3 regions of the Leuconostoc suionicum genome follow, and region 3 is predicted to be linked to each of the others. Evidence: a T-box and tRNA genes for the amino acid it is inferred to sense, from the RefSeq annotation. Region 3 holds a T-box; the other regions hold tRNA genes.

What was found. The T-box of region 3 lies ahead of thrS (threonine--tRNA ligase). A T-box ahead of a tRNA ligase gene usually reads a tRNA of that ligase, here a tRNA-Thr.
Region 1: it encodes a tRNA-Thr, which carries the amino acid that the T-box ahead of thrS (threonine--tRNA ligase) is inferred to sense. The anticodon was not compared.
Region 2: it encodes a tRNA-Thr, which carries the amino acid that the T-box ahead of thrS (threonine--tRNA ligase) is inferred to sense. The anticodon was not compared.

Annotation. Positions count from the first base shown of each region.
Region 1 covers NZ_CP015247.1:361,811-366,258, forward strand. Annotated here, with positions in the region: gene lysS (lysine--tRNA ligase) at 50-1,537, shown strand; tRNA gene A6B45_RS02015 (tRNA-Asn) at 1,600-1,672, shown strand; tRNA gene A6B45_RS02020 (tRNA-Asn) at 1,784-1,856, shown strand; tRNA gene A6B45_RS02025 (tRNA-Thr) at 1,861-1,933, shown strand; gene A6B45_RS02030 (rRNA large subunit pseudouridine synthase E) at 2,021-2,554, shown strand; gene A6B45_RS02035 (YebC/PmpR family DNA-binding transcriptional regulator) at 2,625-3,341, shown strand; gene hemH (ferrochelatase) at 3,384-4,325, opposite strand.
Region 2 covers NZ_CP015247.1:1,802,970-1,807,417, forward strand. Annotated here, with positions in the region: gene trpS (tryptophan--tRNA ligase) at 1-338, opposite strand, end outside; gene hflX (GTPase HflX) at 632-1,933, shown strand; tRNA gene A6B45_RS09045 (tRNA-Thr) at 1,964-2,036, opposite strand; tRNA gene A6B45_RS09050 (tRNA-Leu) at 2,112-2,193, opposite strand; gene A6B45_RS09055 (AI-2E family transporter) at 2,283-3,392, opposite strand; gene mutY (A/G-specific adenine glycosylase) at 3,376-4,404, opposite strand.
Region 3 covers NZ_CP015247.1:618,973-623,420, forward strand. Annotated here, with positions in the region: gene A6B45_RS03250 (FtsK/SpoIIIE family DNA translocase) at 1-2,074, shown strand, start outside; T-box leader at 2,307-2,524, shown strand; gene thrS (threonine--tRNA ligase) at 2,602-4,448, shown strand, end outside.

The sequences.
Region 1 (4,448 bases), 260 kb from region 3:
TAGTAGGCGTGTAGTTAGAAAACGCGCAATAGGGAAGGATTTTATACAAATGGCTGAAGAAAAAGCCCTTAATGATCAAATGCTAGCGCGTCGACAAAAGTTGGCAACAATCGTTAGTGATTTACACTTAGACCCATTCGGTAAGCGATTTGAACGTACAGCAAAAGCGCAAGAACTGCATGATCTATATGATGCCAGCTCTTTAGAAGAGTTAGAGAATGCAAAACATGAAGTTGTTATTGCAGGTCGCATGGTTGCAAAGCGTGGTGCAGGTAAAGTTATTTTCGCTGATTTTCGTGATGTTTCTGGAAAAATTCAAGTTTATGCAAGACGTGATGATTTAGCAGATAATTATCCGATTATTAAAAGAGCAGATTTGGGTGACTTCCTTGGAATCAAGGGAATTATGATGAAGACTGAAGCTGGTGAATTAACAGTTTTGGCTACGGAATTAACACATTTATCTAAGGCTCTGCGTCCGATGCCTGATAAATTCCATGGTATTTCGGATGTCGAAACGCGTTACCGCAAGCGTTATTTGGATTTAATTGCGAACGAAGAATCTTTTAAGAAATTTCAAAAGCGTTCACATATTATTTCGGCTATTCGTGCCTATATGGATAGAAATGATTTTCTTGAAGTTGAAACACCAATATTGCAAACAGAGGCAGGTGGTGCTGCGGCTCGTCCATTTATCACCCATCACAATGCTTTGAATATTGATATGTACATGCGTATCGCGACAGAATTGTACTTAAAGCGTTTGGTTGTCGGTGGTATGGAGCGTGTTTATGAAATTGGACGCATTTTCCGTAATGAAGGTATGGATCCCAAACATAATCCAGAGTTCACAACGATGGAGTCTTATGCAGCTTATATGGACTTTACAGACGTGATGGATGAAACAGAAGGTATTTTTAAGGCTGCGGCTTCGGTCGTCTCAGACAACTTAAAAATCACCTATCAAGGTACTGAAATTGATCTTGGTGTTAACTTTGCTCGTAAGCATATGATTGACTTGATTAAAGAGCAAACAGGTATTGATTTCTGGCAGGAAATGTCTGTTGAGGATGCCCAAAAGTTAGCAGATGATAAGCATGTTAAGTATGAAAAATACTGGGGTGTTGGTCACATTATCAACGCATTCTTTGAAGAGTTCGTTGAGGACACTTTGGTACAACCAACATTTGTTTATGGACATCCAGTTGAAGTGTCACCACTCGCTAAGAAAAATGCTGATGATCCTCGCTTTACTGACCGTTTCGAATTGTTTATCATGGGTAGCGAGTACGCGAACGCCTTTACTGAATTAAACGATCCCATCGATCAACGTGCACGTTTTGAAGCTCAAGCAGCTGAGCGTGAGAATGGTAATGACGAAGCCGAGGGCATTGATGAAGACTTCATAGAGGCTTTGGAATATGGTATGCCACCTACAGGTGGACTTGGTGTTGGTATTGATCGTTTGGTCATGTTATTGACTGATTCTGATACAATTCGTGACGTTGTGTTGTTCCCAACAATGCGTCCAGAATAATAAACCATTGACAAGTCGTTACACAATTAGTTATAATAATATAGTTGTGTTAGCGACATTATTCCGACTTAGCTCAGTTGGTAGAGCACCTGACTGTTAATCAGGTTGTCGTCGGTTCGAGCCCGACAGTCGGAGTTTTATGAGAAGCAAATCGTTCTGGTTTGCTTCTTTTTTTATGTGATAAACTGTTGACATATTTTCCATCACATGGCATAATAATATAGTTGTGTTAGCAACGAAAGTCATTCCGACTTAGCTCAGTTGGTAGAGCACCTGACTGTTAATCAGGTTGTCGCCGGTTCGAGCCCGGCAGTCGGAGTTTCGCCGACGTAGCTCAGTTGGTAGAGCACGGGTATCGTAAACCTGGGGTCGGAGGTTCGATTCCTCTCGTCGGCACTATTACTTATATAATACTTATATAATGAAAAGCAAATCATCTGCGGTTTGCTTATTTTTTTATAATGAAAAGGACGCAATTAAAAAATGATTGTACTATTCAATAAACCGTACAATGTTTTAACAAAATTTACAGACAGCGAAGGGCGTGCAACTTTAGCTGACTACATTGATATTCCTCGAGTATATGCTGCTGGTCGCTTAGATATGGATAGTGAAGGTTTATTATTATTAACTGATAGTGGTAAGTTAAACCATGAATTGACTGATCCAGAAAATAAGGCTTATAAAACATATGTTGTTCAAGTTGACGGAGTCCCGACAAAGTCGCAACTAAAGCAACTTGAACAAGGTGTGGCATTAAAAGACGGTATAACTTTACCAGCTAAAGTTAAACGTATTCCTTATCCGAAATGGCTGTGGGATCGTGAAAAACCAATCAGAGTCCGAAAAAATCAACCAACAAGCTTTATTCAGTTGAAAATTAAAGAGGGTCGTAATAGGCAAGTGCGTCGTATGACGGCTGCTGTTGGTATACCAACATTACGCTTGATTCGGACACATATTGGCAACTATCATATTGCTGATTTAAAACCAGGACAATATCGAGTTGTGAAGTAATGATTTTGTGGCGCAAAAGCACCATAAACGTTTATAATAATAAAAGATGTAAATTAAAAGAGGTGACCTCATGGGACGTAAATGGGAAAACATTAAAATGAAAAAGGCGCAGACTGATGGTGCTGCCGCCAAAGTTAACAGTAAGTATGGTATTGAAATTTATGCTGCTGCTAAGCAAGGCGGAAGCCCAGACCCTGAAGCTAATTCAACATTAAAGTTTGTTATTGAGCGTGCTAAGCAAGCACAAGTACCAAAGCATGTTATCGAACGTGCCATTGAAAAGGCAAAAGGTTCAGGGGATGAGACCTTTATCGAAGGACGCTACGAAGGATTTGGTCCAAATGGTTCGTTGATTATTGTTGATACGTTGACATCAAATGTTAATCGTACAGCTACAAACGTACGCACAGCCTTTAACAAAAATGGTGGAACTTACGGTGCTGCTGGTTCTGTTAGTTATTTATTTGATGAAACAGGAGTGATTGTTTTTGAGGGTGAAGATGCTGACGCTACGTTGGAAACACTGCTAGATGCTGAAGTTGATGTTCGTGATGCCGAACAACAAGATGATCATACCGTTGTTTATACAGAACCAACTGCTTTGCATCAAGCAATTGCTGCTTTACGTGACAATGGTGTAACTGATTTCTCAACTACAGAAATTAGCATGTTGCCACAATCAGAAATGTCATTAGCCGGTGAAGATTTAGAAACTTTTGAAAAGTTAATTGATGCGTTAGAATCTGATGATGATGTTCAAAAGGTCTATCATAACGTTGAATTATAATAAAAAAGCAATGATACTCATTGCTTTTTTTGTGTATTAATTTTATTCAAAATGTCGGTTAGCAAGAGAAACAATATAGTTAGAAAAATCAATATGATCATTAAAGGGGTGCACAACATCAAAGACTTCACCACCTGACTGTTTAAAAATATCGTGATTTTCAACGTGAATTTCTTCGATTGTTTCCAAGCAGTCGGCTACGAATGCGGGAGTTGCTACTAGAACACGTTTAACACCCTGATTTGGTAGTGACATGAGTGTGTCACTTAAGTATGGTTTAACCCACTCAGTTGGCCCAAATCGTGATTGGAAAACCTGGTGAGTATTATTAGGTGTTAACGGTCCAACACGCTCTAAAACGCCTTGTGTGGTTGCTGTACAGTGGTCAACATAAGGGTCACCACGACGAACGTATGATTCGGGAACACCATGATAACTAATGATTAAACGATCGTAATCGTTCTTAGCCCATGCTTCGCGAATGTCTTTAGCTAATAAATCTAAATAGGCTTCATCGTCGTAAAATGATTTAACAACTTTAATGCTTTTGTCAGCCTTACGGACTTGATCAATGACTGATTGTGTTGACGTAACAGAATATTGTGGAAACAGTGGTAATACGACAATGTCATCAGCGCCTGCTAAACGCATTTCTTTGAGTGTCTCTGCAATGTTAGGTTTACGATACGTCATTGCATAACGAACAATCCAATTCGGTTGTAATTGTTGCACTTGCTCAGCTTGTTTCTTTGCATAGACCATCAATGGCGAACCATCTTCTCGCCAAATTTTTTGATAAAGTTCTGCTGACTTGATTGATCTTTTTGGTAAAATTTTACCTCTTAAAATGGGTTGCCAGAGTAATTTTGGCATTTGAATGACGTTGGTATCTGATAGAAATTCTTTTAAATATACTTTCACATCATCTGGGTGAGGGGAGTCAGGGGTACCTAGGTTGACTAATAATAGACCTTTTTTTTGCATAAGTAAGTGATCCTTATCTGATTTAATATGTAATACTATAACCTAATTTTTAATCAAAATGTATGTCGAAAAGCAAAAAATTGTGATAAGGATAACTATTGTCCTTTTATGTAGTAATTATTT
Region 2 (4,448 bases), 840 kb from region 3:
ACTGTTGGATTTCGTTGCAAACGTGCTACACTAACCAAATTCATGAAGTATTCTGTCAGTTCGAATAACCCTTTGATTTGTGATTGTACAAAAATAGTTGTCTTAGCTGGGTCGATGCCAACCGCCAAATAGTCCAAGGCTACCTCAGTTAATGATTGACGTATTTTTTCCGGATTACGAGCATTATCTGTAAATGCCTGTGTGTCAGCAATCATAACAAATGGCAAGTAATCGCCAGAATTTTGCATGCTCACACGGTTTTTTAACGATCCAATATAATGACCAATATGTAGTTTACCGGTGGGACGATCACCAGTTAAATAAATTTCTTTTGACATGTTCAAAACCTTCTATTAATTAGTTAACTCATTCTATTATACGTTAAATCTAGGAGCAGCGTTGAAGAAATTATCACAAAATAAAGTACGCTATTATTGACATTTTCCTATAAAACTTATACACTATCACTATTAAGAAGAAAGAGGTACGAGAACTTGTTGAACAATTTTTAAGATGTGGTGAATAAAAGCAATAGATTGTTTTTATGCGCTTTTCTTGAGATTGGTCTGCCTTTTTCGTACTAAACACGTAAACTGCCACCAGTCTCGCAAGTTGATTGGAGGCATTTTTTATGCAAGAAAACCCTCGTAAAGTATTTTTAGTTGGCTTAACAACTAATCAAGGAAACCTAGACTACGAATTAGAAGAACTAGCAAATCTAGCAAAAGCAAATAATCTTGAACCCGTTGAAACTTTTACTCAAAAGTTAGAACGACCAAATCCTAGTACTTACTTTGGTAAAGGCAAGGTTAAAGAGTTAGGTGAAGCTGTAAAAACTTATAACGTTGATATGATTGTTGTCAATGATGAATTGACACCTTCTCAAATTCGTAACCTGGAAAAAACAACTGATGCTACTGTTGTTGATCGTACTGGCTTAATTCTCGAAATTTTCGCACAACGAGCTAAGACTAAAGTTGCAAAACTCCAAGTCCAGTTAGCGCGTTTGCAATACCAACTACCACGCTTACGTACAAGCATGTCGATTTCATTAGATCAACAAACAGGTACAGGTGGCGCTGGTTTCACCTCACGTGGTTCTGGTGAAACAAAACTAGAACAATCCCGCCAACGTATTACGTCCCAAATGGTTCATGTTCGTCAAGAACTGGCTGATTTAGACAAAAGTGAAAATACGCGTTCAATGCAACGACATGCTAACAACTTACCCAACGTAGCACTGGTTGGCTATACAAACGCTGGAAAGTCTACCTTGATGAATCGTTTGTTGATGCGTTTTGGTGTTGGTGCAGACAATGATGATAGTAAGCAAGTGTTTGAAAAAGATATGCTGTTTGCTACGCTAAATACCACAGTTAGACAACTAACTCTTCCTGATAAAAGACAGTTTTTATTAAGTGATACGGTTGGTTTCGTGTCAAAGCTACCTCATAACTTAGTTGCTGCTTTCCAATCAACGTTACAAGAAGCGGCAAATGCAGATCTAATACTGCACGTGGTGGATGTTTCAGACGAACATTATAAATCTATGATGGAAACAACTGAAAAAACATTAACTGAGATTGGTGTTACTGGTAAACCCGTTATTACGGTATATAATAAAGCTGATCGCACTGAGCTACACTATCCAGACATCTCTGGCGATAACGTAATTACTTTGTCAGCATTAGATACCAATTCTCAAGATGCATTGATTGATCTCATTGTTAAACATATTTTTAACGATAGCGAAGTCGTAACTTTGCATATACCATTTGATAAAGGGAATATAGTTGCCCAATTAGCTGCAAAACATAAATTTATAGAAGAACAATATGACGAAACTGGTAGTTGGCTAACGGTTGAGTTATCTGAAGTCGAGCGAAACTTATTTCAACAATATATTACGGAAGCAAAAAGCATGAATTCCTAGGAATTCATGCTTTTTGCTTGAAAATAATTATGCCGACCGCCGGGCTCAAACCGGCGACCCCCTCATTACTAGTGAGGTGCTCTATCAACTGAGCTAGGTCGGCAAATCAAAGTACTCAGGTACTACAAGAGAATAATACCAGATACCTCAATATATAAATATGGCGGCGACCATATTATACGGGTGACAGGAATCGAACCTGCACGGATTACTCCACTGGAACCTAAATCCAGCGCGTCTGCCAGTTCCGCCACACCCGCATGTATCACACAACCCTTTAATTCTACTGGAAAAATCTAAATCAGTCAAGAGGGTAATACAACTTAAATCAAAAAATATTAAAAAACTGCTATTCTAACGATTCCTTAGTCAATTGACGCATTTCAATGGCGAATTTAACAACAGTTCGAGCAACCGCATACATTGGCACAATCAATATCATGCCAAAAATCCCCCAAAGATTACCAGCTACCATCAAAAGAATCATAATTGTTAATGGGTGAATTTGTAATGATTTTCCAATAACATTTGGATAAATAAAGTTTCCATCCAATTGCTGCACAACCATCATCACAATCATTACTAACAACATTTGTTTCCATGATTGTGTACTTGCAACAATCAACGCTGGTATAACCCCAATCCAAGGGCCAATATATGGCACTATGTTAGTAATACCAGCAATCACACCCAGTAACCATGCGTATGGTTCACCAATAATTAAATAACCCACAGCCATGGTCACCCCGACAAACAGCATTTCAATAGCTTGACCCGATATATATTTTTCAATGGTTTTATCCATTTTAAGTGTCAATTCTTTGACATTGTCGGCAAAACGAACTGGAAAAAGCTTCTGGATTGCCGGCAACAAGCGATCACCATCACTTAGCATATAAAATAAGACAACTGGAATAGTCACGACATTAATCGTGACAGATGTAATCATCGAGACAGCACTGCCTAATGTACCTGCCGTAATAGTTAAAAAAGAAGCCGAGTACTTGCCAACAGCACCCTTTACTTCATCTACATCAATTGACAAATTTAAATTTGATAACCACTTACTTTGCAGTAAATCTGTTACAAAGCGCTGTACATTTTGTGCAAATTCAGGCAGTGCAGTAATTAAATTAGTAATTTCCGCCACTAGTGTTGGTATCAACAAAATTAAGGAGCCAGCTATCACGGCTAGGAACAACACAAAAGTAATTATCACAGCCAGTTGATGCGGCATTTTATGCCCTTTAACTGTAATTTTCTTTAAAAGTGTCAAAACAGGTTTCAAAACATAGTACAAGAATCCGGCTACAATTAATGGTACAAAAACCGTGGAAATAAATACTGAAATTGGTTTCATTAGAAAATCAAATCGGGAAACAATCAAAATTAAGAGCGATAGCGCTAATAATTCAATGGTCCAAAAAAATATATTTTTGTATTTAGGATTCGGTATCATATAATTTCTCCAATAGTTTATGTTGTACCTTCGGTAAACTTAATGCTGACCACTCATCAGAACTAAAATATTGTTGATTATCATTCAGCATAGCTGTTTCTTGCTTCACTAACCAAATTTCCCATCGACGATGTGTAAAAATATGTGTCACGGGCTTAATATTTAACTGTTGACCCGTAATTGATTCCATACTTTCAATTTGTGTTAGTGGAAATGTCCAAAATCCAGCCAACAAACCATTATCCGGTCGTTTTTCAAATAATAATTTACCATCTTTTTCAAAAACTGAAGCCATAAACAACTGTTTTACTGGTCGTTGTTTCTTGGTTTTAACAGGGTATTGATCCTCCACACCATCTCGAAAAGCCGCATTAAATTCACGTACCGGTGAATATAAGCTATCGGGATTTTTGGTTGTCATATAACTTGATCCCAGGTCCATAATTGCTTGATTAAAGTCCCCCGGTCTTTCCGGATCAACAATTGGCGCAATAATATCATAAAATATCTTACGTGATTTTGCATCAGCAATGTCAGCGTCAATTTTAAGTAATCGACTAAAAACACGATATTGATTGCCATCAACAGCCGGAACTACCTCATTGAAACTTATTGACGCAATAGCTGCCGCTGTATATGGCCCCACTCCTGGCAAACTTTGCAGATCATCACTACTCTCTGGCCATTGCCCATGCAATTCATTGACAACAAATTGTGCCGCCTTTTGTAAGTTTCGTGCTCTCGAGTAGTAGCCTAAACCCTCCCATAATTTGAGCACAACATCTTCTGGTGCGATCGCTAAATCACCAACCGTTGGTAACGATGTCATAAAGCGATCAAAATACGGAATAACTGTATCTACACGTGTCTGTTGCAGCATAATCTCTGAAACTAAAACACGATAGGGATCATGATTAACACGCCATGGCAAGTGCACTCGCCCTTCTTTATCATACCAATTGAGCAATGTTTTACGAAATTCTTTAATTGTTTGTTCATTCCAAGTTTCCATAATATCTATTGTAACACTTGTATTCATATAGATTTTGCCGTATA
Region 3 (4,448 bases):
TATTGCTATTGAGACAATTTCATCATTGTTATTTTTTGAATACACACTAAAAAATGCAGATGGATACGTTGGCGAAGTGGTGCGGTTAATTGGTCAAGATTTTATCAATCAATCAGCAAACACACCAGTTGGCGGTGGTATAATCGGCGCGGCATTGTATCATTTACTGTTTATGTTAATGTCTAGCATTGGCACGTGGATTGTAACAATAATCTTATTATTCAGTGGTATTGCAATCTTTTTCCGTATTCCGGCTCGTGACATTGTTCAGCAAGGCGTTGAAAAGGCTCATGAAGGGGTTACCCATATTCAGGAAAAACGAGCTAGCGAAAAGCCAAACCGACAATCGTTTTTCAAACGTGATCGGCACAAGAAAGACATTACTGATTATGGAGATGATCCATTAGGTGTGGGCCGAGATGATAGCATGTCGACGGATGCTTCTGCTAAAATAGAAAAAGACGTCAATACACCTAGTGTTCAAGAAAATTTCAATGAGCCTGAAATTAAATGGAATGGTCCTATAGCACCCCAACCAACAAAAAAGTTACCCAAAGAACAGGCCGAAAAGACTTCTGTTAGTGATAGCGAAGTTTCTACAAATATGTTGGAAAAAGAAAATCCGGATTACCAGTTACCAACTGCTGACCTATTGACACAATTAGCGCCTACAGACCAAACAAAAGAGTTTAAGAGTTTAACCGACAAATCACGTCTTGTTCATGATACGCTGCAAAGCTTTGGTGTTGAGGCGGAAGTGACCAGTGTTTCTTTAGGCCCTACGGTAACTCAATATGAGTTGAAACCAGGGCAAGGTGTTAAAGTGAATCGAATTGCTAATTTATCGGATGATTTAGCATTGGCACTAGCTGCAAAATCAATACGAATTGAGGCACCAATCCCCGGTAAACCCTATGTTGGTATAGAGGTTCCTAATGACACACAGGCAACTGTTGGATTCCGGGACATGATTGAGAATGCGCCATTTGATGATAATCCGCTTAATGTGCCACTCGGCCGAGATGTAACAGGAAATATTATCATGGCAGACTTATCGGCTATGCCTCATTTGCTTATTGCTGGATCTACTGGATCTGGAAAATCAGTAGGGCTTAACGGTATTATTGTATCTATCCTTTTGCGTGCAAAACCTAATGAAGTTAAATTAATGATGGTTGATCCAAAAGTTGTTGAGTTATCTATTTATAATGGGATCCCACACTTGCTGACACCAGTTGTTTCGGAGCCCCGCAAAGCAGCGAAGTCTTTGCAAAAAGTTGTTGACGAGATGGAAAATCGTTACAAGCTTTTAGCTCAATTTGGAAAACGTAATATTGGTGAATACAATGCGGCGGTTGAAAAGCAGAACGCTGAAGCCAAGGAAACAGATCAACCAATTATGCAACCAATGCCATATATTGTCGCTATTGTAGATGAATTTGCTGACTTAATGAGTACGGTGGGTAATGAAATTGAAGTTTCTATCGCGCGCCTTGGTGCTAAAGCTCGTGCAGCCGGGATTCACATGATTTTGGCCACACAGCGACCTGACGTTAAAGTGATTAACGGTACCATAAAAAGTAATATTCCTGGTAGAATTGCTTTTAGAACAGCCTCTGGAATTGATTCACGTACTATCCTAGACAGTAATGGTGCTGAGAAGCTACTCGGAAAAGGGGATATGATTTTTGCACCGCCCGGTAAGCCGACACAACGTGTTCAAGGTGCATTTATTAGTAATACTGATGTGACTAATATTGTTGAATTTGTTAAATCGCAACAAGAGGTTCAGTATTCCGATGCAATGACTGTTACAGATGAAGAAATTGCTCAAGATAACTCGGAAAATGCTGATGGAAATAGTGATGATGAGTTATTCCAAGAAGCTTTGCAATTTGTTATTGAACAACAAAAAGCCTCAACATCACTGTTACAACGTCGCTTCAGGATTGGTTATAATAGAGCCGCTCGATTAATTGATGATTTGGAAGCGGGCGGTTACATTGGTCCAGCAGACGGATCACGGCCAAGACACGTCAATATTTCAGATGGTAGTTCTGGAATAGAAAGTTAGCATTAGTTTCAAACTAAGTAGTATGATTATATTTTTTGAGTATAATTAAATGATTAAGCAAATAGGAGAATAATAAAAATGGCACTTACAAAAAATCAAATTGCTGCACTACAAAATGTTTTTGATAATGGTATTTTAGATCATGATGCCGAGGCATTAGAAGCGCTAAAGATTGTATTAGCAGATTTAAAAAAATAATTGCAACGCAGCAAAAAAAATGTTATGATGTTTCTCAGAAACATTGATAAGGACAACTCGAATGTCATGCACTTAAAGAGAGCTCATGTTTGGTGAAAATGAGCAGTGCATCCATAAGAGACTACCTTTGAGTGGTGATTTAGTAGTTTTAAATGAAAAGTTGCCCGGGTGATACCGTTATATATCATTTGAGAGAAATAGGAATTTTTCCTGTTTTAAACTTGGGTGGTACCGCGGTAAAACGTCCCTTTAGATCTAATAAGGATCTAAAGGGACGTTTTTGTTTTATTAATGTAAAAGACTAGAATGGAATTTGAAAGGAAAATAGCATGGCAGAAATCAGTCTTACATTCCCAGATGGCGCTATTAAAAACTTTGATGAAGGAATTAAGCCAATTGGGGTTGCCGAAAGTATTTCAAAGTCATTGGCAAAGAAGTCAGTGTCAGGAAAAATAAATGGTTCATATATTGGCATGAACGATGTTATTACTGAAAGTGGTGATTTTCAACTAATCACTACATCAGATAGCGAAGCATTAGATCTACTTCGTCACTCAGCATCTCATTTATTAGCACAAGCGTTAAAGAGAATTCCAAAATTTGCTAACATTCATTTTGGAGTTGGTCCTTTTATTGAAAATGGTTTCTATTATGACACAGATAATGGGGCTGGTAATCAAGTGTCAATCGAAGATTTCCCTGAAATCGAGGCGATGATGCACAAGATCGTGAAGGAAGATCTACCTATTCTTTCTCGTGAAATCACACGTGATGAAGCGTTAGAAATGTTTGCTGATGATCCATATAAAGTTGAGTTAGTCAACGATTTGCCAGCCGATGAAAAGATCACAATTGCTGTTCAAGGAGATCATATTGAGCTTGATAAGGGTGGTCTGGTACCATCAACGGGTTGGATTAAGCATTTTAAGCTTACTTCAGTGGCTGGCGCTTACTGGCGCGGAAATTCAAGCAACCCAATGATGCAACGAGTATATGGAACAGCCTTTTGGAAAGCAGCTGACGTTGAAGCAGAAATTGCTCGTCGTGAAGAAGCTAAGGAACGTGATCATCGTGTCATTGGACGTGATCTTGATTTATTCTTTACTAGCCAGGAGGTTGGTTCAGGATTACCAGTTTGGTTGCCAAATGGTGCAACAATTCGTCGCCAAGTTGAAAGATATATTACAGATAAAGAGCTGTCAAATGGCTACCAGCACGTTTATACACCAGTATTGTCTAATTTGAACTTATATAAGACATCTGGTCACTGGGATCATTATCGTGAAGATATGTTCCCACCAATGGATATGGGAGATGGCGAATTCTTGGAATTGCGTCCAATGAATTGTCCATCACATATCATGGTATTTAATCATAAGCCACGTTCATACCGTGAATTACCAATGCGTATTGCTGAATTGGGAATGATGCATCGTTATGAAAAGTCTGGTGCTTTGACAGGGTTATCACGTGTTCGTGAGATGACGTTGAATGATGGTCATACGTTCGTTGAACCAGAAAAGTTAGAAGAAGAGTTTAAGTCTATCTTGACAATGATGATGGGCGTTTATCGTGACTTCAACATTAAGGATTATCGTTTCCGTTTGTCTTATCGTGATCCCAAAAATACAGAAAAGTATTTTGATGATGATGAAATGTGGGAAAAGTCACAAAAGCAATTGAAAACAGCAATGGATGATCTTGGTCTTGATTATTTCGAGGCTGAAGGTGAAGCTGCCTTTTATGGTCCAAAGTTAGACGTTCAAACAAAGACAGCCTTAGGTAATGAAGAAACATTATCTACGATTCAATTAGACTTTTTGTTGCCAGAACGATTTGACTTGAAATATATTGGTCGTGATGGTCTGGATAATCATCGTCCAGTGATGTTGCATCGTGGTATTGTTGGTACGATGGAACGTTTCACAGCCTACTTAATTGAGATGTACAAGGGTGCATTCCCAACATGGTTGTCTCCTTTACAAGTCCAGATTATTCCTGTTAATTTGGGTGCTCACGGAGATTATGCAAAGACTGTCCAACAAAAATTGCAGGATGCTGGTTTGCGTGCTAATGTTGAAACTAAAGATGCTAAAATGGGATATCTCATACGTGAAGCGCAGACGAATAAGATACCATATACTTTGGTTCTTGGTGATTCAGAAGTGGATACTGA